Linked DNA regions of Hoeflea sp. 108. The protein of the gene in region 1 interacts with the protein of each later gene in a pairwise test. Links are inferred from orthologs where the notes say so. Each region holds a gene or a part of one and is shown on either strand. Other genes may lie near its edges. The genes, in order: grxD and B015_RS0121080.

Region 1 (11,434 bases):
CGGAAAGCTTCCGTGGCAAGAGCCGCGTGCAGCAGCACCAGATGGTCTACGACGCATTGAAGGGCAACATGGGCGGGGTGCTGCATGCTCTCGCCCTGCAGACCAGCGTGCCGGAGTAGAAAAAGATGTCAGGCGCGACTTCTCGGACACCTGGTCGGAGAATGTCGCGTCTCCTGGTGCTCGTTCCCTGTTTAGCTGTCGCCCTGACAGATGCCAGCAGGGCCCAGCAGTCGACAGACTATGAGGCGATTGCTGCGGCGCGGCAGTTTTTCGCCAAGTTCGACCGTGGCGACTTCGCTGGCGCCTACCTGCACTTCTCCAAGCAGACCCAGGCAGTGATCGGTTACCGCACCTGGCTTGCCTCATCGGCGACGACCGATCCGGTCCAGCAAAGACGTTTCACAAAAACCGTTACCTATGAACAGCCTGAAGGACGTCTTGTCGCCGTAGAGTTCGACGGTATGTCCGCGGCGGGCGACAAAGAATGCGGTTACGTCGTTGTCGACAGCATCGGCCTGATTGTGAATGTCGACAGCACCAGAATACCGGCCGCAATCCTGAAAAGCGCTGCCAAAGAAGACCTTCAGAAACTTGCCTCATTGCCTGGCTGCAGTTGAGACCCGAATTTCGCATCCGGCCAGACGCTCAACGAGCAAATCTCATGTCTGAAGACGAACAGGTCGCGCGCCGCGCCTACTCCACCTTTGCCGAGCGCTATGATGCGGCCGCACCTACCAAGCCGCACAACGCGCTCTACGAGCGCCCGGCCTCGCTGGCCCTGCTCGGTGACGTCGCCGGGCTGGACGTGGTCGATGCCGGCTGCGGCTCCGGCATCTGCGCGGAAAAGCTGGCGCGCGGCAGAGCGCGGGTCCACGCCTTCGACATCACGCCCGAAATGCTTGAACTGGCGCGGAAACGCTGCGCCGGTCTCGACGTCGATTTCCACGAAGGCGATCTTGCCAAGCCGCTGCACTGGCTGGCAAGCAACAGCACCGATGCGATCCTGTGTTCGCTGGCGCTGGACTATGTGCAGGAACTCGGCCCCGTCTTCTCCGAGTTCCACCGCATTGGCCGAAGTGGCTGCCGGCTGATCTTTTCGATGGGCCATCCGATGCGCGACTGGGCCGACCAGCGCACGCGGGGCGATGCCAGCTACTTCGCCACCAATCTGTGGGGCATGCATTGGGGCGGCTTCGGTGCGCCGAACCCATATGTGCAATCGTACCGACGGCCGCTGCAGGACATACTCAACGGCCTTGCCGATGCCGGCTGGAGGCTCGACCGTTTCGTCGAGCCGCTGCCCGTGCCTGAGATGGCGTCCGTCGATCCCCAGCACTTCGCAGAATTGAGCCTCTCGCCTGCCTTCATCTGCGTTAGGGCCTTCAAATAGGTCAATGTCTCGACATTGGCAGAACGGTCTTCTATTCATCGACGATACAAATCGAAACACGAAGTGTGGGCTCAATGTCGCTGATTTCCGATCTCGTGCAGGGTGTCGTCGATGGCGCGCTCAAGGATATACTGAAGAAGACCTCAGGCACCTCGAAGCGGGCACGCCGGCGCAAACGCACGGTTTCGTCGAGCTCGTCGACGCTGCGCCAGATCGAGAAGCTTTTGAGGCCAGCCAAGAAGCAGACGAGCCGCAAGCGCACGGTGCGTTCGCGCTCGAAGGTACGCCGCAGCGCCTGAACGCCGCCTTGCCAGCCGCTTGACGACGTCAGATCGGCAAAAGCGGCATGCCCTGCCCGCCCCTGTCGGGATGCGGCATTGCAAGGCTTGGAAAGCTCGACTGTTGCAACCACATAGTGGCAAGTGCTAGCAGTCTAGCGGATATTGCCGGCTACGACAGAGTCCGGCTAGGTTTGAGGTTTTGGGCCCATGAGCGGAATCAACGAATACATCGACAGTGAAGTGAAGAGCCAGGACGTCGTGCTGTTCATGAAAGGCACGCCCGGCTTTCCGCAGTGCGGCTTTTCCGGTCAGGTCGTGCAAATCCTCGACTATCTCGGCGTCGACTACAAAGGCGTCAACGTCCTGACCTCGAACGACCTTCGCCAGGGCATCAAGGACTATTCCAACTGGCCGACCATTCCCCAGCTCTACGTCAAGGGCGAGTTTGTCGGCGGCTGCGATATCATCCGCGAGATGTTCCAGGCTGGAGAACTGCAGTCGTTCCTCCAGGAGAAGGGCGTGAGCGTCAAGGGCGCCGCCTGATCACCTGAGAAGACCATCGGCTCCGGTCCATTCGGGGCTCATCGCATTTTGAGAATGCGCCGGATTCCCGGCGCATTTTCGTTTGGACCGAAAATCGATATGGAACCGAAAAACACCGACGACGTGATCGACGCACTGTTTCCCCTTCCGCGCTGGGAATTCATCGCGATCTGCGCCGCACTGATGGCGGTCAACGCGCTTGCCATCGACATCATGCTGCCGGCCTTGCAGCAGATCGGCGCCAGCCTTGGCGTCGAGAGCGAAAACCACCGGCAGTTCGTCATTACCGCCTATGTCGCCGGCATGGGCCTGGCGCTGTTGTTCTACGGACCGGCATCCGATCGTTTCGGCCGGCGCGGCCCGCTGCTGTTCGGCCTCAGCATCTACATTCTCGCGGCCTTCGCCGCGGCGTTTGCACCGTCCTTCGAGATCCTGCTGGTGCTGCGCTTCATCCAGGGTATCGGTGCGGCCTCGACGCGCGTGATCGCCATTTCCATCGTGCGCGACCGTTACGGCGGCCGGCAGATGGCCGAGATCATGTCGCTGGTGTTCATGGTATTCATGATCATCCCGGTTCTTGCACCCGGCATCGGCCAGCTCATCATGCTGTTTTCCGAATGGCACATGATCTTCGTGGTCATGTCGGTGACCGCACTTGCGATCACCGCCTGGACGGCGCTGCGCATGCCCGAGACCATGCATCCGCAGGATCGGCGGCCGCTGAGCCTGATGTCGATCGTCAACGGCTTCCGCATCGTGCTGACGACGCGCGTGTCGCTGTTCTACACGCTGGCCTCGATGATCATCTTCGGGTCGCTGCTTGGCTTCATCAACTCGGCCCAGCAGGTCTATGTCGGCATCTACGGGCTGGGCGTGTGGTTCCCGCTGGTCTTCGCGGCGATCGCAGCGATGATGTCGGTGTCGTCGTTCCTGAACTCGCGCCTGGTGATCAAGCTCGGCATGCGCCGACTGTCGCATGGCGCACTGCTCGGCTTCACGGTCGTGAGCGCCATCTGGTTCGCCTGGTCGCTGACTGGCTGGGTACCCTTCCCCGTCTTCGTGGTGTTGTTTGCGGCGGCAATGTTCCAGTTCGGCTGGATCGGCTCGAACTTCAACGCTATCGCCATGGAGCCGCTTGGCCACATCGCGGGCACGGCGTCGTCGGTGCAGAGCTTCATGCAGACGGTGGGCGGCGGCCTGATCGGCGCCTTCATCGGCCAGTCGTTCGACGGCACGGTGATGCCGCTGGCGCTGGGTTACGTCAGCGTCGCATTGCTGGGTCTGGTGATGGTGCTGATCGCCGAGCGCGGCAAGCTGTTCAGCGCACCGGGAGCTCCGGCAAAGCCGCACTAACCTTTTCAGCATACCAAAACAAAACCCCATCCCGAGACATCGGGGTGGGGTTTTTCTTTTCAGCAGGGCCGTGGCGGACCGATCGTCGGTCAGGCGCCGCCCAGGGACAGCGTAGCAAAGTCGAAGAGTTTGCGGTCGAGCATATGTGAGGCCCTGACATTGCCGAGCGCGCGAATCATGGTGTCCTTGCGGCCCGGCATCTTGCGTTCGATGTCGTCGAGCATCGCCTTCATGGCGTTGCGCTGAAGGCCCTCCTGGCTGCCGCAGAGGTCGCAGGGAATGATCGGGAACTTCATGGCGTCGGCGAACTTCGCCATGTCGGCCTCGGCGCAGAAGGCGAGCGGCCGAAGCACCATGACGTCGCCCTCATCGTTGAGCAGCTTGGGCGGCATGGCGGCGAGACGGCCGCCATGGAACAGGTTCATGAAGAAGGTCTCGAGGATGTCCTCGCGGTGATGGCCGAGCACCAGCGACGAGCAGCCCTCCTCGCGCGCGATGCGATAGAGATGGCCGCGCCTCAGCCTGGAGCACAGCGAACAATAGGTGCTGCCCTCCGAAATCTTGTCGGTGACGATCGAATAGGTGTCGCGATACTCGATGCGGTGAGCGATGCCGTTGGCGTCGAGATAGTCGGGCAGCACGTTCTTCGGGAAATTCGGCTGGCCCTGGTCGAGATTGCAGGCAAGCAGTTCGACCGGCAGCAGGCCGCGCCATTTGAGGTCAAGCAGGACAGCGAGCAGGCCGTAAGAGTCCTTGCCGCCCGACAGGGCCACCAGCCAGCGTTCGCCCGGCTTTGCCATGGCGTAATCTTCTATGGCCTGGCGCGCCTGCCGTAGCAGCCGCTTCCGCAGCTTGTTGAATTCCACCGACGAGGGAGCATCGCGATAGAGCGGGAAGTTCACCTCTTCCGGCTCGGCCAGTGCGTCCTGTTCGTGAATGCCCATCGGCCCGTCCTTCAAATCCGCTGGAGCCGCACGCGCGGCAACTGCATGTCTGCTGCGGTATTTCGCAAAATCCTGCGCCGCGCAAGACGCCGAGGCCAAGACAGAAACCCAAACGAAAAGAGCGGCCGTTGCCGGCCGCTCTCTTGAATTCGATGCTGAACCCGTGAGGGATTAGCGCGAATAGAATTCGACGACGAGGTTCGGTTCCATCTGGACTGCGAACGGAACGTCCGACAGGCCGGGAACGCGAGCGAAGGTGGCGACCATCTTGTTGTGGTCGACTTCGATGTAGTCGGGAACGTCACGCTCGGCGAGAGCGACGGCCTCGAGAACGATAACCAGCTGCTTCGACTTCTCGCGGACTTCGATCACGTCGCCAGCCTTGCAGCGGTAGGACGAGATGTTGGTGCGCTTGCCGTTGACGTTGACGTGGCCGTGGTTGACGAACTGACGGGCCGCGAAAATGGTCGGCACGAACTTGGCGCGGTAGACGACCGCATCCAGACGCGACTCGAGCAGGCCGATCAGGTTCTCAGAGGTGTCGCCCTTGCGGCGGTTGGCCTCTTCGTAGGTCTTGCGGAACTGCTTTTCCGACACGTCACCGTAGTGACCCTTCAGCTTCTGCTTGGCGCGCAGCTGCAGACCGAAGTCCGAGAGCTTGCCCTTGCGACGCTGACCGTGCTGGCCGGGGCCGTATTCACGCTTGTTGACCGGGGACTTCGGACGGCCCCAGATGTTCTCGCCAAGACGGCGATCAATTTTGTACTTAGCGGATTCGCGCTTGCTCATCGCATTCCCTTTCAAAACAATACACTCGAAACCTCGTGTTTCGAGTGAAGGAAACGCGCCCTCCTCTGGCCTCCGTTTTCGAGACCTGACAGGACCTTCCACGCACGCATTGCGGAAAAGGCCCACGGGACACGTCAAATGAAACACCGGGCTTTTCGGCCCGGCGTTGGCGGCTAACTAGGGGAAACAGCCCTGGATGTCAACGCCTGGGCCGGCAGCCGGCTCATTTCGCATCATGGAAGATGATGCCGAGCGTGAAGCGCTCGCCGGAGCGAATGCGGCTGACGCCGTGGCGCATCTTTACCCTGTAATCGCCCCGGCTTCCAGCTTTCGGCCTATCGTTGACGGCAAACAGCGCGCCACAGCCCATGTGCAGCGGCACGACCTCGGCGCGTGACTGCATGCGGGGGCGCTGCTCGGTCATGACCAATTCGCCGCCGTCGAACTCCTCGCCAGGTTCGCTCAGCAGAATCACCAGCTGAACCGGGAACAGATGAGTGCCGTACACATCTTGATGCAGGCAATTGTAGTCGTCGGCGCCATATTTGAGCAGCAGTGGCGTCGGCCTGGTCTGGCCGTCGGCATGACATTCGGCCAGGAAGGCATCGAGATCCGGCGGATAGCGCGTGGCGATGCCCATGCGCTCGTTCCACCTGCTAGCGAAAGGTGCAAGGCGCTCGTAGAAGCCATGGCGCAGCGCCGAGATCATGTCGGGTAGCGGATCGGCGAAATACTTGTACTCGCCCGAGCCGAAGCCGTGGCGCTGCATGACGATGCGGCTGCGGAAATGTCCGTCGCCATCGTAGAGCCCGCGTAGCGCGCGGCAGGTTTCGCGATCCAGCAATGGCCCTGTCAAAGCGGTGCCGAACTCATCGAGCTCGGCAAGCACACGCGGCCAATCAACGTTCTCGGCTATGGCGTTGGGCGGGATGATGCGTGTGACTTCCATCTGCTTGCTCCTTCTTTGGAGCCCGGAGACTAGGAGCACACGCCGCGCCACGCATTCCGATTCCTGCAGCGCTCAGCTTGCCTGATCGAAGGCTTCGCGGGCGCCGCGCATCTGGTCGCGGTTGGCGGCGGCCCAGCTGCCGAGCGCGCCGATGGGCACGGCGATCGACTGGCCAAGCTCGGTGAGGCCGTATTCCACCTCGGGCGGGGTGGTCGGGCGCACGGTTCGGCGCACCAGGCCATCACGCTCGAGCGAGCGCAAGGTCACCGTCAGCATGCGCTGGGAGATGCCCTCGATCGAGCGCTTCAGCGCATTGAAGCGCACCGGCTGCTCCTGGAGATTGATGATGACCAGGATGCTCCAGGTGTCGCCGACACGGTCGAGTACTTCACGGATCGGACAATTGCGCCCATCGCTGGCGAAACCCGGCGTGGTGTGCAGCAGCGGAACCAGCGTGTCGGTGCCGGCGTTTTGCCCGACAGGTTTGGTCGAGGCGTTCATGCGGTTCTCTCGGGGTAACCTGGGCACAAAATCATGCGTTCTTTTCGGCCCGTTTCATCGAAGCTATATAGTTATCATTGGTAACCTGATTACAGATTATACCCTCGATGCCATTCCAAGGCAAAGCGGGTGGAATGGAGAAAATCATGAAAATCGCTCTCATCGGCGCATCCGGCTTCGTCGGCAATGCCGTGCTCAAGGAAGCCGTATCGCGCGGCAACAAGGTTACGGCCATCGTCCGCAATCCGGCGAAGGTAGCAACGCTCGACGGCGTCACCGCTGTGAAGGCGGACGTTACCGACATCCCGGCGCTCAAGGCGACCATCGCCGATGCCGACATCGTCATCTCCGCCTTCAACGGCGGGTGGGGCGATCCTGATATCTATGCCAAGCACAGCACCGGCTCGAAGGCCATCATCGAAGCCGTCAAGGCGGCCGGCAAGCGCGTGGTCGTGGTCGGTGGCGCCGGCAGCCTCGAAATCGACGGCAAGCAGCTGGTGGACGGTCCGGACTTCCCTGCCGCCTACAAGGATGGCGCCCGCGCCGCCCGCGACGCGCTGGCGGCGCTGCGCAAGGAGACAGGGTTCCAATGGTCGTTCATCTCGCCAGCCATCATGATGGCGCCGGGCGAACGCACCGGCAAGTTCCGCCTCGGCGGCGACCAGCCGGTGTTCGACGCCGGCGGCCAGAGCCACATCTCGGTCGAGGATTTCGCCGTTGCCGTTGTCGATGAGGCCGAGCACCCAGTTCATACCGGCAAACGCTTTACACTGGGCTACTGAGCCAGCGCTGCCGGAGCTATCGGTGCATCCGAACGGATGCACCGCACCCTAGTGTTTGGCCTTATGCTCCGGCAGGCCCTTGTGCTTGGTCTGGGCGAATTCCTCGAGTTCCTTTTCGGTCATCGATTCATACATTTCCTTCGACGCACCGAAGAGTTCGTTCTTGTTGATTTCGCCGCGCTTGGCAGCGAGGGCCGCGCCAGCGGCCTTCTGCTGGGCTCTGGAAGTGGCGGGCATTGCATTGGCCTCCCTCGGCTGGTTCAACATAGAAGGTCAACGCAAGGCCGTATCCGAGAGTTCCACAGCCACCATATCAAACCGGCACCAATCCTCTAACACTCTGTAATCATTGTATTTATAACAATTCTAAGGTGTCAATTTAACTTGACACACCCCATCACCTTTCTATCCTGATGCCATTCCCTGCCCGGCCGGGCGGACGTTGGCAGGGGCAAGAAGGTCGAAGCCATGCTCCTTTCCCGCACAACATTCGCAATCCTCGCAACGGGGCTGCTCGTCGCTTCCGGCGGCCTCTCGCATGCCGCAACCGATGCAACTTCGTTCACGATCACCATCAAGGACCACCGCTTCAAGCCGCAGAGCGTGACAGTTCCCGCCGGAAAGGAATTCGACCTTGTGGTCGTCAACGACGATCCGACGGCGGAGGAATTCGAAAGCAACGACTTCCATGTCGAGAAGGTCGTGGCCGGCGGCAAGCAGATCACGCTGCATGTCGGACCACTGTCGGCCGGAAGCTACGGCTTCTTCGGTGACAGGCACAAGGAAACCGCGCTCGGCAATCTGTTTGCGGAGTGAACCGATGCTCTCGACTTTCGTCATTGTCTTTCGCGAGACGCTCGAAGCAGCGCTGATCGTCTCGATCGTTTTGGCGGCTAGCAAAGGCATTGCGGGGCGAACCGGTTGGGTGGCGGGCGGCGTGGTGGCAGGCCTTGCCGGCGCTGCGATCGTCGCCTTCTTCGCCAGCGGCCTGTCGGACCTGTTCGACGGCAACGGCACCGAACTGTTCAACGCCACGATCCTGCTCGTCGCCGTCGCGATGCTTGCCTGGCACCAGATCTGGATGAGCGCCCATGCAGCCGAGCTGGCCGGTCATAGCCGCGCCGTCGGCGAAGCGGTCAAGGAAGGCTCGCGACCGCTGTCGGCGCTGGCGATCATCTGCGCGGTTGCCGTGCTGCGCGAAGGTTCGGAGACGGTGCTGTTTCTCTATGGCATCGCCATCGACGGCGAATATGGCCTGGCACCCATGCTGCAAGGCGGATTGCTCGGCGTAGGTGCGGCGGCACTTGTGGGCACGCTGTTTTATGCCGGGCTGCTGCGCGTGCCGCTGAAGCAGATTTTTCGCGTTACCGGCGTCATAATTATCCTGCTGGCGGCCGGGCTCGCCGCGCAGGCCGCGGCCTTCCTGGTCCAGGCCGGCGTGCTTCCGCCACTCGGCTACGACATCTGGAACACGTCGGAAATCCTGCCGCAGACAAACGCGATCGGCTTCCTGCTGCACATACTGGTCGGCTATGTGGCGCGGCCCGAGGGCATTCAGATCGCCGCTTATGTGGCGACGATACTGGTGATCCTGTCGGCATCGGCGATGGTCAGGCGCACCGCGGCCTAGCGACCAGCCTGGGAGCGTGCTTATAGGGCGGTCAGCTCAGGCCAGGCTGAGCCCGAAGCCCTGTATCAGCCGCACCGTTGCGAAATGCGGCTTGCCCGAGGTGAAAATGGCAATGTCGCGGCCGAAGCCCGGTGCCTCATCCCGCAACGAGCCTTCCCTCGGCTTGAGCAGCGACTGGGCGCGGCGGGCGATGGCCTCGGCCGGATCGATCCAGTCGACCGGCCAGGGTGCGGTCTTGCGCATGCGGTTGACCAGGAAGGGATAGTGCGTGCAGGCGAGCACCACGATGTCGGTGCGCCGCCCGTCCTGCTCGACGAAGCACGGGGCGATTTCTTCCGCCACCGCCTGCTCGTCAACGAAGCCCTCGCGCATGTAGATCTCGGCGAGTTCGGCCAGCCGATGGCTTCCGACGAGGCGGACATGGCATTTCGATGCCCATTGGGTGATGAGGTCGCGGGTGTATTGCCGTTTCACCGTGCCGGGCGTCGCCAGCACCGAAACATGGCCCGAGCGCGTGCGCTCCGCCGCGGGTTTGATCGCCGGTACCGTGCCGACGAAGGAATGCCCGGGAAAGCGCTCGCGGATCGCCTCGATGACCAGTGTCGAGGCCGTGTTGCACGGGATGACCGACAGCTCCGGCTTGAAGCGTTCGAGCAGTTCGGCGAACAGACTGAGGATGCGCTCCTTCAGCGCCGGCTCCTCCCAATTGCCATAAGGAAAGGCGGCATCGTCCGCGACATAGACGAAGCGCCGATCAGGCATCAGCACGCGCGCCTCGCGCAGCACGGTCAATCCACCGATGCCCGAATCGAACATCAGGATCGGGCGGTCAGTCATTGTCGAGTCCCTTGCCGCCGACAGGCGGGATGTCATCTTCATCACCGCCTGCGCTGCCGGAATGAACGGCATTATCGACCTTCGCCTTGCGCTCCGGGTAGCCGGCGCCACGCGGCTCCTTGGGCGAGAAATAGTCGAGCGAGGCCACAACACCGCGCAGCACCTTGAGTTCGGGCTCGTGAAAACCGGCGCGGGTCAAGACGGCGCGCAGATTGTCCACCATCTTGGGCTTCTTGGTTGCCGGGCGGAAATAGCCGCGCGATTCGAGCGCCGCTTCGAGATGATCGAACAAGCCCTGCAGCTGCTGCTTGGTGGCGGGCGCCATCTCGGGACCGGAGAAATTGGTCTGGGTCTCACTCTCCAGGCCCGACTTCATCCACTCATAGGACATGAGCAGCACCGCCTGGGCGATGTTGAGCGAAGAAAAGCCGGGATCGACGGGAAAGGTGACGATCTCGTCGGCGAGGCCCACTTCTTCATTGTAGAGGCCGAAACGCTCGCGCCCGAACATGATGCCGGTGCGCTGGCCCGAAACGCTGCGCGCCCTGAGCGCCCTGCCCGCCTCGACCGGGCCGCGGACTTCCTTGAAGCCGTCGCGTTCGCGCGCCGTGGTAGCGAAGACGAAGTTGAGGTCGGCGAGTGCCGAGGCTAGGTCGGGGAACACAGCGACGGCATCGACGACATGGTCGGCGCGGCTTGCGGCTGCGCGGGCCTTCTCGTTCGGCCAACCATCGCGCGGATTGACGAGCCTGAGCTCGGCGAGCCCGAAATTGGCCATGGCGCGCGCCACCATGCCGATGTTTTCGCCGAGCTGCGGCTCGACCAGGATGATGACGGGCATTGCTGACGGCGAGGCTTCAGTGGCTGACATGGATGCGATTGAACCAAAAATTGCGACTTTTGCGCGTCCCTGACATATTTGCGCGCGAAAATGAAGTTCCGGTAAGGAACCAGCATGGCCGACGACCTCGCGGAACGCATCAGACATGCCATTGGCGAAGACCCCAATGTCGGCGAAATCAGGATGTTCGGCGGCACCTGCTTCACGCTCAACGGCAACATGCTGGTGGGCACGCTGAAGGATGGCGCATTGCTTGCGCGCGTCGGCGACGAGCAGGAGCCTGCGGCACTTGCCATGCCCGGCGCGAAGCGGATGGATTTCACCGGCCGCGAGATGAAGGGCTTCATCATGGTCGACGCCGTTGAGCTCGACGACACAGCACTCGGGCAATGGATCGCCATGGCTTCGCGCTTTGTCGGACCGATGCCGCCCAAGAAGAAAAAATGACGCCCAAAACTGCGACCAGGGGCGTCGCAGGCAGGCGTGTTCATACAATGTCAGCGGACAGGCCGAAGGTCGCAATCGCAATCATTTGCGCGCTCCGATTCGCTTTGGTATAGGGGCCGCACTCCCAATCGTGAACCCTCCGGGACC
Region 2 (11,628 bases), 2.3 Mb from region 1 along the record:
TGCGGCCACATACGCGGTCGAGGCTGGACGCCTTGATGACAGTCGCCGCGATCGGGTCGGACACGGCGCGGAGATCGTCGGCGCCGAGCGGTATCCAGGTCGAGCCGCGCTTCTTGGGCGGCGGCACGACTTCGGTGCTGGCGACGCGATCGCCGGAAAAGCGCACATCGACCAGCGATGCCTTCTTGCCGGAGACATAGTCGGCCCGGAATGCGCTTGGACGCGTGCCGCCGTCGCCGAAGCTGCCGCGCGACGAGATGGTGCCGCGCGTGTCGTCGAAGAATGCCGCAAGCCCGGCGCTCGAGACCTTGCCGTTCACCTTGTAGGCGTTGCCGTCGTAACTGCTGTCGAAGGTCGCCTTGGCGACGGGAATGCCCAGGAAGGACAATGAATAGTCGCCGCTGAAGGTTTTTTCCGCCGCCCTCGCCTCCATGGGCAGGACGGCAAGCGCAACGGCGATCAGGGCGGGCAACAGGCGGAGCATCTAAGGCGATACCTCATCGTCAGCGGAAGCTGGCTTCCGGCTGGTGATGTCCCTCGCAGCTGGTTATAAAGGCAAATCCGGCCTTTCTGTGGAACTGGGGACAACCTGTCCGAGACCACGGAGCGCTTGACGAGGCTGTGAAATGCAACTATGGAACGCCAACTTTTTCCATGAGGCCGCCTGACTGAGACCGCGCGCCATTAGGTGCGTCACAGCCGCTTGGTCCGCCAGAACTGAAGGTATGTAACATGTCCCGCGCTTGCGAACTCACCGGTAAGGCCGTCATGACCGGCAACAATGTGAGCCACGCCAACAACAAGACCCGTCGTCGCTTCCTGCCGAACCTGGTCAATGTCACGCTCATCTCGGAAGTTCTGAACCAGAACGTCCGCCTGCGCATTTCGGCCAACGCGCTCCGCTCGGTCGAGCACCGCGGTGGTCTCGACGCCTTCCTGGCCAAGGCCGACGCTGAAGAACTGTCGCAGCGCGCCCGTCTGCTCAAGAAGCAGATCGCCAAGAAGACTGCCGAACAGGCTGCTGCCTGATCGATCTTAAGGCGGGGGACGACCGCCTGGAGCCTCTGACGCCGCAAGGATGACGAGGCTCCGACCAACGGCTGGGCATCGCCCGGACAAACTGGTTCCATTACCCAGGATAAAAAAATGAACTCCGGTTCTCGTTATCTACCCTTTGTGGTGGCCATGGCGCTTGTCGTCGTCGCCTCCAACATCCTCGTCCAGTTCCCGATGCAGGGACAGGTCGGATCGCTGGCCCTTGCCGATATCCTGACCTGGGGCGCCTTCACCTACCCCTTCTCCTTCCTGGTCACCGACCTCGCCAACCGGCGCTATGGGCCGAAGATGGCCCGACGAATCGTTTTCGTCGGCTTCATGACGGCAGTGGTCTGCTCGATCGTGCTTCCGCCGCTGCTGTTCAGGTTCGGGCTGATTCCTTTCGAGACCGCACCCGGCCGTCTGGCGCGTATCGCGCTGGCGTCGGGTACCGCGTTCCTGGTCGGCCAGCTGCTCGACGTGACCGTGTTCAACTGGCTGCGCCGCCAGAGCTGGTGGCGCGCTCCGATCATCGGCACCCTCGTCGGCTCGGTCTTCGACACTATCATCTTCTTCGGCATCGCCTTCTCCGCCGTCTTCGTCTTCCTCGGTCCGGAGGACGGTTTCGCGCTTGAGGCCGCTCCCTTGTTCGGCGTCATGTCGATCGAGGCGGCGCGCTGGGTGTCGTGGGCGCTGGGCGACCTCACGGTGAAGCTGCTGATCGGCCTGTTCGCCCTAGTGCCCTACCGGCTGATCGCCACGCGCTGGAGCCAGCCGGCGCTGGCCTGAAGCCGGCGCCATGTTCCCGTAATCCTGCGACGCTAGACGCTGCGACCTCATACCGAGGTCCGCAGATGCAAGTCACGTTGAGGCCGTTGGGCCCTGCCGAGCGCGAAAAGGTTCTTCAGCTCCAGGTACGCCGCTCGCAACAGGGGTTCGTGGCCACCAACGCCGATTCGATCGACGAGGCGGAGGACGGCGACCATTGCGTGCCGCTGGCAATCTACGACGCCGATGTCGCCGTCGGTTTCGCCATGTATGCGCTCGACCCCGACGACGGCAATTACTGGATTTATCGGCTGATGGTGGACCAGCGCTACCAGCGACTCGGTTATGGCCGCAAGGCGCTCGACGAGTTGCTGAAGCTGATGTCCAGGCTGCCGGGCTGCAGCCAGGTGACGCTCAGCGTGGCGCCCGGAAACGATGTGGCAATGGAGCTCTACCGCCAGATGGGCTTCCGCGAATCGGGCGAGATCATCGGCGGCGAGATCGTCTTTCGCCGCAGCATGCACGACATCGAGTGACTACCGGTCTATCCGCGTCGAGAGGATGATCGACGACAACGTGCGCTCGACGCCTTCGAGCGCACCGATCCTGTCGATCAGCACGTCGAGGTCACGCACCGACGGCGCCTCGACCACGACGATCATGTCGAAATTGCCGCTCACCGAATGCAGGGTGCGCACCTCGGGGATGCGGCGCAGCACGGCCTCCACCGCAGCGGAGACCTTGGGCAGCGCCGTGACCAGGATATGGGCGCGGACGAGGTTCTTCTCATAATCGGCCGACAGTCTGACGCTGTAGCCGGCGATCACCCCGCGCTTTTCCAGACGCTCCAGCCGGCTCTGCACGGTTGTCCTGGACACACCCAGCTTGCGGGCCAGGTCTGCCGTCGAGGCGCGCGCGTTCTCGCGCAAAAGGTTCAGCAGGGCAGCGTCTGGATCGGTCGTCATTTCGCACTTGCTTGTCGTCGATATGCTCAAAACATAACGTCTTTTCGTCGTTCTCGATACTGCCTTTCGACGAGACATGACCATAGAATCGCGCACGAAATTCCATTCCAAGGGGACAGACCATGAAGCAAATCGTTGTCGTAGGCGCAGGCAAGATCGGCTCGACCATCGCCGACATGCTGGCGGAAACCGGCGACTTTCAGGTGACCGTGGTCGACCGCTCGCAGGCAGCGCTCGACGCGCTGGAAGTCAGCGGCAATGTCGCGACCAAGCAGGTCGAGATCTCGGAGGCCGGCGCGCTCGACGGCGTTCTGGCCGGCAAGTTCGCCGTGATGTCGGCAGCCCCCTTCCACCTGACCACCAAAATCGCCGAAGCCGCCGCCAAGGCCGGCGTGCACTATCTCGACCTGACCGAGGACGTCGCTTCGACCCGCATCGTCAAGGAACTGGCGGGCAAGGCCAACAGCGCCTTCATCCCGCAGTGCGGCCTCGCCCCGGGCTTCATCTCGATCGTCGCCAACGACCTCGCCAAGCGTTTCGATTCGCTGGAGAGCGTGCGCATGCGCGTCGGCGCCCTACCGCAGTACCCGTCGAACGCGCTCAACTACAATCTGACCTGGAGCACCGACGGCGTCATCAACGAATATTGTGAGCCTTGCGAGGCGATCGTCGAGGGCCAGCTGATCGAGGTTCCGCCGCTCGAGGAGCGCGAGGAATTCTCTCTCGACGGCATCACCTACGAAGCCTTCAACACCTCAGGTGGCCTCGGCACGCTGTGCGAGACCTATGAAGGCAAGGTGCGCACGCTCAACTACCGCACCATCCGCTATCCCGGCCACGCCGCGATCATGAAGGCGCTGCTCAACGATCTCGGCCTGCGTCATCGCCGCGAAGTGCTGAAGGACATCCTGGAAAACGCCCTGCCGGCGACGCTGCAGGACGTGGTGGTGATTTTCGTTACCGTCAGCGGCCGCAAGGGCGGACGCCTGCTGCAGGAGAGCTACGCCAACAAAATCTACAGCCGCCAGCTCGGCAAGCTGACGCGCAGCGCCATCCAGATCACCACGGCTTCAGGCATCTGCGCCGTGCTCGACATGCTGGCCAACGGCGCTCTGCCGCAGAAAGGCTTCATCCGTCAAGAGGACATCGCGCTCGACGCCTTCCTCGCCAACCGTTTCGGCCGCAACTACGCGCAGGCCGCAGCGAACCATCTGGCGGCCTGATCGCCCGATAGCCTTCCGGAGAGAATGCTCCGAGGCCAAAAGTTGGGCAACGAGGGGTTGGGGGACCCCTCGCTTTTTTTTGCGCTGTGTGCGGCCGACGCTCCGCACCGTGGTCGGCGCTGATTTTCGACGGCCTGTGCGGCCGGGATTGCCCCCCTTCCCATTTGTGGGAGAGGTCAAGACTTGGGTATAGGTAGCGTCCCGCACCGGGGCTGTAATCGGAAAAACTCAATCCCCGTGCAGGATGAATTCCAGGTAGAGATTGCGCTGCAGGATCGAGTGGTTGTCGTCGGAGATGATCGACACCATCTGGGCCCCGTCAGGGCGCTGCCAGACGTCGAGACCTTCCATGTTGTCGATCTGGTAAGCCATGTTGGCCTCGAACAGCACGGGGCCGTCGGCGACCTTGCCCTTGGCGATGGTTTCCGAGCCGATGCGCCGGAGCCGCATCTTCACGCCGGAGGCCATGGAGAAGCTGCGTTCGAGCAGCAACAGGTCGCCATCGGGCAGGAAGGCGCCGTCGGTGATGTCGAAGTCGCCGGCGCGGCGGACGGTGAAGACGCCCTTGTCGGGCCCTTCGAGCACGGCTGCGAAGATGTTGCCCGCCTTGTCGAGGCTCTTTTCGGAAACCACGACGAGGCTGCCCTTCTGGGGAGAATAAGCCACCGTCTCGAAGCCGCGGTTCATGCGCAGCTCATTGCGCGGCACGAGGAAGTCGAGTTCGCGGAACGCCGCCTTCATGTTGCCCGGCTCGATGCGGAACTGGGCGACGCGATGGGCACCTTCGAAGCCGACAGTGGCTATGCCATCCCTGACGGCGAGGCTCTCGGCGTCGGCCAGCCATTTCTTCTGGATGAAATTGCCCGAGGCGTCGACCATCTGCTCCATGCGGAAATTCGCGATAGCCGTGGGTCGCATCGCAGCATCACGCTCGACCGTGCCGAAGAACCAGAAGCCGGTGTCGGCGACGCCGATGAAATCACTGCCCGGCTTGAGGAAGCGAAAGGCGGACAAGGCGCCAAGATTGCGCGATGAAGAGGTGAGTTCGAGCCCGCCGACGAATTCGAGTGGGCCGAACATCGTCTCATCACGGCCGATGTGGAATTTGGTGATAGGCCGGGCGGATATCTCGATCTGCTCGACGGGCGGGCTTTCGGCAACGGAAGATGCCGTCAGCGACGCCGACAGCGCAAGTGCTGCCACCGCAGCCAATGCCAGTTGTCGCAGCCGGGTGACCGCAAGGATCATCCGGCGCGCCGGAAGCCGCCACGGCGCGTGTCGCGCGCGCTGACCTCGTCGAACAGCGAGGCAAGCTGTTCGGTCATAGCACCGGCCAGTTCCTCGGCGTCGACGATGGTGACGGCGCGGCGATAATAGCGCGTCACGTCGTGGCCGATGCCGATGGCAAGCAGCTCGACCGGCGAGCGCGTCTCGATCAAGTCGATGACGGCGCGCAGATGGCGCTCCAGATAGTTGCCCGGGTTCACCGACAGTGTCGAATCGTCGACCGGCGCACCATCCGAGATCATCATCAGGATCTTGCGCTGCTCGGGCCGGGCGATCAGGCGCTGGTGCGCCCACAACAGTGCCTCGCCGTCGATGTTTTCCTTGAGCAGGCCTTCGCGCATCATCAGGCCGAGATTGCGCCGCGAACGCCGCCATGGCGCATCGGCGCTCTTGTAGATGATGTGGCGCAGGTCATTGAGGCGGCCGGGGTTTGGCGGCTTGCCGTCCTTCAGCCACTTCTCGCGTGCCTGCCCGCCCTTCCACGCACGCGTGGTGAAGCCGAGGATCTCGACCGAGACGCCGCAGCGCTCCAGCGTCCGCGCCAGGATGTCGGCGCAGGTGGCGGCAACCGTGATCGGGCGACCGCGCATCGAGCCGGAATTGTCGAGCACCAGCGTGACGACCGTGTCGCGGAACTTGGTGTCGCGCTCCTGCTTGAACGACAGCGGCTGCATCGGATCGATGACGACGCGCACGAGGCGGGCCGGATCGAGATAGCCCTCTTCCAGGTCGAAGTCCCAGGAGCGGTTCTGCTGCGCCATCAGGCGGCGCTGCAGGCGGTTGGCCAGACGGCCGACCACACCCTGCAGATTGGCGAGCTGCTTGTCGAGGAAGGCGCGCAGACGGTCGAGCTCGTCTTCGTCGCACAGCTCTTCCGCACCAACCGTCTCGTCGAAGGCGGTGGTGAAGACCTTGTAGTCGATTTCCTTGGGCAGGTTGGCGAAGGGATTGTCCTGGCGGCGGGCTTCGCCCGGCGTCTCGGAATCCGTATCGTCATCGTCGGCCATGTCCTCGGCGGTGGCGTCGGACGCCTCCATCTCGCCGGAAGGATCCTCGTCGGCGGAAGCCTCGGCCTCGTCGGACTGCGACTGGTCGGAGCCGGAATCGTCCTCGCCGCCCTCCTCGCTCTGCTCCTCGCCCTCGGGCTGGTCGTCGTCCTGGTCCTCGTTGTCCTCGGTTTCCTGGTCGTCGCCCAGTTCCTCGGCCATTTCGAGCGATGCCAGCATCTCACGCACGACGCGGGCAAAGGCTTGCTGGTCGCTCAGATTGCCGGCCAGATGGTCGAGATCGGCGCCGGCCTTGTCTTCGACCCACTTGCGCCAGAGCTCGACCATGCGCTGGCCGCTCTTGGGCACCGGGCGGCCGGTCAGCTTCTCGCGTACGATCAGTGCCAGCGCTTCTTCGAGCGGCGCTTCCGACTGCTCGGTCACCTCGGCGAGATTGGCCTTGGCGTATTTGTCCTCGAGCATCGTCGAGATGTTTTCGGCAACGCCGGCCATGGCGCGGCTGCCAATCGCCTCGACGCGAGCCTGCTCGACCGCGTCATAGACGGCGCGAGCCTGCTTGCCCTCGGGCGCCAGCTTGGCGTGGATGCGATTGTCGTGGCAGGCGCGCTTCAGCGCCATGGAATCGCCGAGGCCGCGGGTGACGGCGATGTCGAAGGCGGTGGCCTTCTTCGGCAGTTCGGGCAGGCGGGCACGGTTGCCGGCGAGTGCCGGCCGCTCCTTGGCGAACGCCACCTCGAACTCGTTGTCGCCTGAGATCGCGCGCATGCACACTGTCATCGCGCGCTTGAAGCTGTCCGCCTCAGAGCCCGTCTTGGATTTGTTGCGCGTGTTGTCGCCCGGCCCCGCCATTTGAGCCCGTTCTTATCCCAGCACGACGTTGGCGGAGGACTCCGGCAGGTCCTCGCCGAAGGCACGCTGATAGAATTCCGCCACGACCGAGCGTTCGAGCTCGTCGCACTTGTTGAGGAAGGTCAGGCGGAAGGCCATACCGACGTCGCCGAATATCTCGGCGTTTTCGGCCCAGGTAATGACGGTACGCGGGCTCATGACCGTCGACAGATCGCCATTGACGAAGGCCGAACGCGTCATATCGGCAACGCGGACCATCTTGTTGACGATCTCCTTGCCCTTGGCGTCGCGATAGTGCTTGGCCTTGGCGACGACGATGTTCACTTCGTTGTCGTGCGGCAGATAGTTCAGCGTCGTCACGATCGACCAGCGGTCCATCTGCGCCTGGTTGATCTGCTGGGTGCCGTGATAGAGACCGGTGGTGTCACCGAGGCCGACCGTGTTGGCGGTGGCGAACAGGCGGAAGGCCGGGTGCGGACGGATGACGCGGCTCTGGTCGAGCAGGGTCAGTCGCCCCGACGATTCGAGCACGCGCTGAATGACGAACATCACGTCGGGGCGGCCGGCGTCGTATTCGTCGAACACCAGCGCGACATTGTGCTGATAGGCCCAGGGCAGGATGCCGTCGCGGAATTCGGTGACCTGCATGCCTTCCTTGACGACGATGGCGTCCTTGCCGACGAGGTCGATACGGCTGACATGGCTGTCGAGGTTGACGCGAACGCAGGGCCAGTTAAGGCGGGCAGCGACCTGTTCGATGTGGGTCGACTTGCCGGTGCCGTGGTAGCCCGACACCATGACGCGGCGGTTGTAGGCAAAGCCCGCGAGGATGGCCATCGTGGTGGCCTTGTCGAACAGATAGTCGGGATCGACGTCTGGCACATGCTCGCCGGCGGTCGAATAGGCCGGTACGACCATCTTCGAATCGAACCCGAAGGCTTCTTTCACCGACACCGTCGTGTCAGGCAGGTTGGCAATGTCGCGATCGACCTTGTTCATGACGTCTCCACGCGCGAAGCCTCAGCTACGCTGGCAATCGAATTTTTCTTCGGGGGCGGTCTTAAAGCCTTTTCCAGCCAGAGGAAAGTTGGAAAAAGGCCGCGACCGCGGCTGGCTCAACACAATCCCGCTTGCTTGAGCACGCGATAGGCCTGGAGCACGTCCCTGAAGCGGTCCTCCGACCCGCGATCACCGCCATTGGCGTCGGGGTGGTGGCGTTTCACCAGTTCCTTGTAGCGCGCCTTGATGTCGGCTCCGGTGGCCCTGGAATCGAGCCCCAGCGTATCCAGCGCCTTGGCCTCCAGCGGCTTTGCCTTGCGCTGGCGCGGCGTCCCGGCCCCTGTGCCGAACACGTTGTGGGGGTCGCGCATGCGATTGTAGTAGCCGGCGCGGCCCGAGCGCTGCTGGGCAAAGTCCGGTGCCGAGCGGGCTGTGGCAGAGCCGTTGGAACCGATGGTCCAGGTCGGGCGATGCCCGGTCAACGCTTCCTTCTGGAAGCGCGCGATGTCGCCGTCGGCGAGCCCGGAGAAATAATTGAAGCCCTTGTTGTACTCGCGCACATGGTCGAAGCAGAACTGGAAATACTCGCCCTCCCTCATGCGGCCCACGGGCGCGCGGTGGGTGCCCGCCTCCTTGCAGCCATCCCACTGGCAGATCGGCGCGCGCGACTTCACCTCCGCTTCCGGATCGGGACGGACGCGGATCTTGTCGAAATATTTCGAGTTCGTCTTCATCTGATGACATTTACCGCCGTATCGAGCGGCGAAACAAGAATTGACATTTCCAGGATGATCGCCCTAACCCCTGATTTGCGGCCCAATTGTGCCCGAAGGCTGTGATTGGTGGCGGCAAAGACACATGTGGTGAAAGGTGAGCCCGATGTCCATACAGACGTCCATCGAAGACAAGCTCAACAAGGCGTTTTCGCCCGAGCGCCTTGCGGTCATCAATGAGAGCCACCTGCATGCCGGCCATCACCATGTCGACGGCGGCCATCATGCTACCTTCGACGGCTCCGGCGAGACCCATTTCCGCATCCGCATCGTTTCACCTGCATTCGCCGGCATGAGCCGCATCGACCGCCACCGCGCCGTCAACGACGCGCTCTCGGCGGAGCTGAAGGCCGGCCTGCATGCGCTGGCCATCGAGCCGGCGGCCCCGGGCGAAGCAACCCGCTGGTAGGCTTCTGACGGGCCGACAGGCACCTGTCATCCGCCCGTCACATATATCCATCAATCTGGATATATGGATGCAAACACGACGATAGACGCGCTGGCCGCGCTGGCCCAGCCGACGCGGCTCGAGGCCTTCCGCCAACTGGCGGCGGCCGAGCCCGGGGGCATCGCCGCCGGCGAACTGGCGCGCCGGCTTGCCGTTCCGCAGAACACGCTGTCAGCCCACCTCGCCGTACTGGCCCGAGCCGGCCTTGCCAGAAGCGAGCGCAACGGCCGCTCCATCGTCTATCGCCCCGACCTGCCGGCATTGCGTGGCGTGCTCGCCTTCCTGCTCGATGATTGTTGCGGCGGCAGGCCGGAAGCCTGCGCGCCCCTGCTTGCCGAACCAACCCCCTGCTGCATTCCGTCGAAGTGAGACCCCATGACCCACAGGCCTTTCAACGTGCTCTTCCTGTGCACGGGCAACAGCGCCCGTTCGATCCTTGCCGAGGGTATCCTGCGCAAGGACGGTGCTCCCGGCTTCAACGCCTTCTCCGCCGGCAGCCAGCCCAAGGGCGCGGTCAATCCGTTCGCCCTGAAGGTGCTCGCAAGCTACGGCTACCCATCCGACGGCTTCAGGTCGAAGACCTGGGACGAGTTCGCCGCCGAAGGCGCGACGCAGATGGATTTCATCTTCACAGTCTGCGACGACGCAGCCGGTGAAGCCTGCCCTGTGTGGCTCGGCCACCCGGCCAATGCCCACTGGGGTATCGAGGACCCGAGCCATGTCGAAGGCACTGACATCGAAAAGGAGGCAGCCTTCGTCACTGCCTTCAAATACATGCGCAACCGCATCCAGGCCTTCATTGCCCTGCCGATCGCAAGCCTCGACCGCATGGCACTGGCTTCCCATCTCGAAGAGATAGGAAGAATGGACGGCGCGACCGGCAAGGCCGGCGGCACGGCAAGGTGAAAAGCGGGCCAATGCTGCGCCGGCTCCTGGCCGAGACGCTTGGAATGGCATTCCTGCTTGCGACCGTCGTCGGATCGGGGATCGCGGCAGTGCAATTGTCAGGCGGGAGCGCAGCGCTTGCATTGCTCTGCAACGCAGTCGCCACCGGAGCCATTCTCGTCGTCCTGATCACCGTGCTGGGGCCGGTGTCGGGCGCCCATCTCAACCCGGCGGTCAGCCTGACAATGGCGCTGGAGCGGCGCCTCGCATGGACGGCGCTCGGCCCGTACGTCGCAGCACAACTTGTCGGCGCGGTCCTCGGAGTGGTCGCCGCTCATATGATGTTCGAACAGCCCATGCTGCAGCTGTCGACAACTGGCCGGACAGGTCCCGGCCAGTGGCTCGGAGAAGCCATAGCCACCTTCGGTCTCCTGCTCACCATTTTCGGCTGCATAGCGCGAGCCCCGAAATCGACGCCCCTTGCCGTTGGTTTGTACGTTCTGGCAGCCTACTGGTTCACTTCGTCGACGTCTTTTGCCAATCCGGCGGTGACCATCGCACGCAGTCTGACCGATACCTTTGCCGGCATCGCGCCCACCGACGTACCAACGTTCATTGTAGCGCAAATGGTTGGCGCCTTTGCGGCAGTGCTGACCGGGAAAGCACTGTGGCCGGGGGTCAGCCCTGCTTGCGCTGCGCGACCGGCTCCACCGCCAAAACCGGCCGGATCCTGATTCGCGTCAGGCGGTTCTTGTCGCGCTTCATGACGATGAAGCGCTTGCCGTGAAAGGTGAAGGCCTGCTTTTCCTCGGGGATCGACTGGGCTTCGTGGATGACGAGGCCGGCGATGGTGGTGGCCTCGTCATCGGGCAGGCTCCAGTCGAGCGCACGATTGAGGTCGCGGATCGGCACCGAGCCGTCGACCACCACCGAGCCATCGGCTTCCTGCTTGACGCCCTGGATGTCGATGTCGTGTTCGTCGGCGATCTCGCCGACGATCTCCTCGATGATGTCTTCGAGCGTCACCAGCCCCTCGACCTCGCCATACTCGTCGACAACGATGGCAAAGTGCTGCTTGCGGCGCAGAAAGGCGTTGAGCTGGTCCTGCAGCGTCGTGGTGTCGGGCACGAACCACGGCTTGGACGCCACCTTGACCAGGTCGACCCGGGCATAGTCGCCCTCGACCTCGTTGAGGGCGCGCAGCAGGTCCTTCGCATGGATGACGCCGACGATGTTGTCGGTGGTGCCGCGCCACAGCGGCAAGCGCGTGTAGGGGCTCTGCAGCATTTCGCGCAGCAGCGCCTCCGGCGCCATGTCGGCGTTGATCAGCCGCATGTTGGTGCGATGGACCATGACGTCGGAGACTTCGAGTTCGTGCAGGTCGAGCAG

Evidence for each region.
Region 2: the proteins of grxD (region 1) and B015_RS0121080 interact in binary tests that used the Escherichia coli proteins (3 or more experiments, as listed by UniProt). The link is inferred for Hoeflea sp. 108 from one-to-one orthologs.

What each region holds. Positions count from the first base shown.
Region 1 is NZ_KB890024.1:1,975,238-1,986,671, reverse strand. What follows is about bases 760-3,546. They hold grxD (Grx4 family monothiol glutaredoxin), read left to right. Parts: upstream 760-1,878; coding sequence 1,879-2,214; downstream 2,215-3,546. Other genes in these bases: B015_RS0109590 (multidrug effflux MFS transporter), read left to right, coding at 2,314-3,546; B015_RS0109600 (hypothetical protein), read left to right, coding at 1,465-1,689; B015_RS0109605 (class I SAM-dependent methyltransferase), read left to right, coding at 760-1,390. In the rest of the region: B015_RS0109615 (BolA family transcriptional regulator), read left to right, coding at 1-119; B015_RS0109610 (hypothetical protein), read left to right, coding at 162-617; more of B015_RS0109605, read left to right, coding at 662-759; more of B015_RS0109590, read left to right, coding at 3,547-3,567; tRNA 2-thiocytidine(32) synthetase TtcA, read right to left, coding at 3,657-4,511; rpsD (30S ribosomal protein S4), read right to left, coding at 4,683-5,300; B015_RS0109575 (2OG-Fe(II) oxygenase), read right to left, coding at 5,524-6,249; B015_RS0109570 (helix-turn-helix domain-containing protein), read right to left, coding at 6,322-6,750; B015_RS0109565 (NAD(P)-dependent oxidoreductase), read left to right, coding at 6,894-7,532; B015_RS0109560 (DUF3008 family protein), read right to left, coding at 7,581-7,769; B015_RS0109555 (cupredoxin domain-containing protein), read left to right, coding at 8,001-8,348; B015_RS0109550 (FTR1 family protein), read left to right, coding at 8,353-9,162; murI (glutamate racemase), read right to left, coding at 9,199-9,999; B015_RS0109540 (RNA methyltransferase), read right to left, coding at 9,992-10,870; B015_RS0109535 (TfoX/Sxy family protein), read left to right, coding at 10,955-11,287. UniProt on the Escherichia coli protein: Monothiol glutaredoxin involved in the biogenesis of iron-sulfur clusters.
Region 2 is NZ_KB890024.1:4,238,013-4,249,640, forward strand. What follows is about bases 7,683-10,663. They hold B015_RS0121080 (BolA family transcriptional regulator), read left to right. Parts: upstream 7,683-9,012; coding sequence 9,013-9,315; downstream 9,316-10,663. Other genes in these bases: cobS (cobaltochelatase subunit CobS), read right to left, coding at 7,683-8,133; B015_RS0121075 (J domain-containing protein), read right to left, coding at 8,250-8,867; B015_RS0121085 (metalloregulator ArsR/SmtB family transcription factor), read left to right, coding at 9,379-9,723; B015_RS0121090 (arsenate reductase ArsC), read left to right, coding at 9,730-10,260; B015_RS32720 (MIP/aquaporin family protein), read left to right, coding at 10,272-10,663. In the rest of the region: B015_RS0121030 (DUF3108 domain-containing protein), read right to left, coding at 1-484; rpmB (50S ribosomal protein L28), read left to right, coding at 733-1,029; B015_RS0121040 (queuosine precursor transporter), read left to right, coding at 1,147-1,824; B015_RS0121045 (GNAT family N-acetyltransferase), read left to right, coding at 1,974-2,339; B015_RS0121050 (Lrp/AsnC family transcriptional regulator), read right to left, coding at 2,340-2,768; B015_RS0121055 (saccharopine dehydrogenase family protein), read left to right, coding at 2,891-3,991; B015_RS0121060 (esterase-like activity of phytase family protein), read right to left, coding at 4,220-5,239; cobaltochelatase subunit CobT, read right to left, coding at 5,236-7,134; more of cobS, read right to left, coding at 7,147-7,682; more of B015_RS32720, read left to right, coding at 10,664-10,973; B015_RS0121100 (transporter associated domain-containing protein), read right to left, coding at 10,918-11,628. UniProt on the Escherichia coli protein: Transcriptional regulator that plays an important role in general stress response. Has many effects on cell morphology, cell growth and cell division. Acts by regulating the transcription of many genes, including dacA (PBP-5), dacC (PBP-6), ampC and mreB.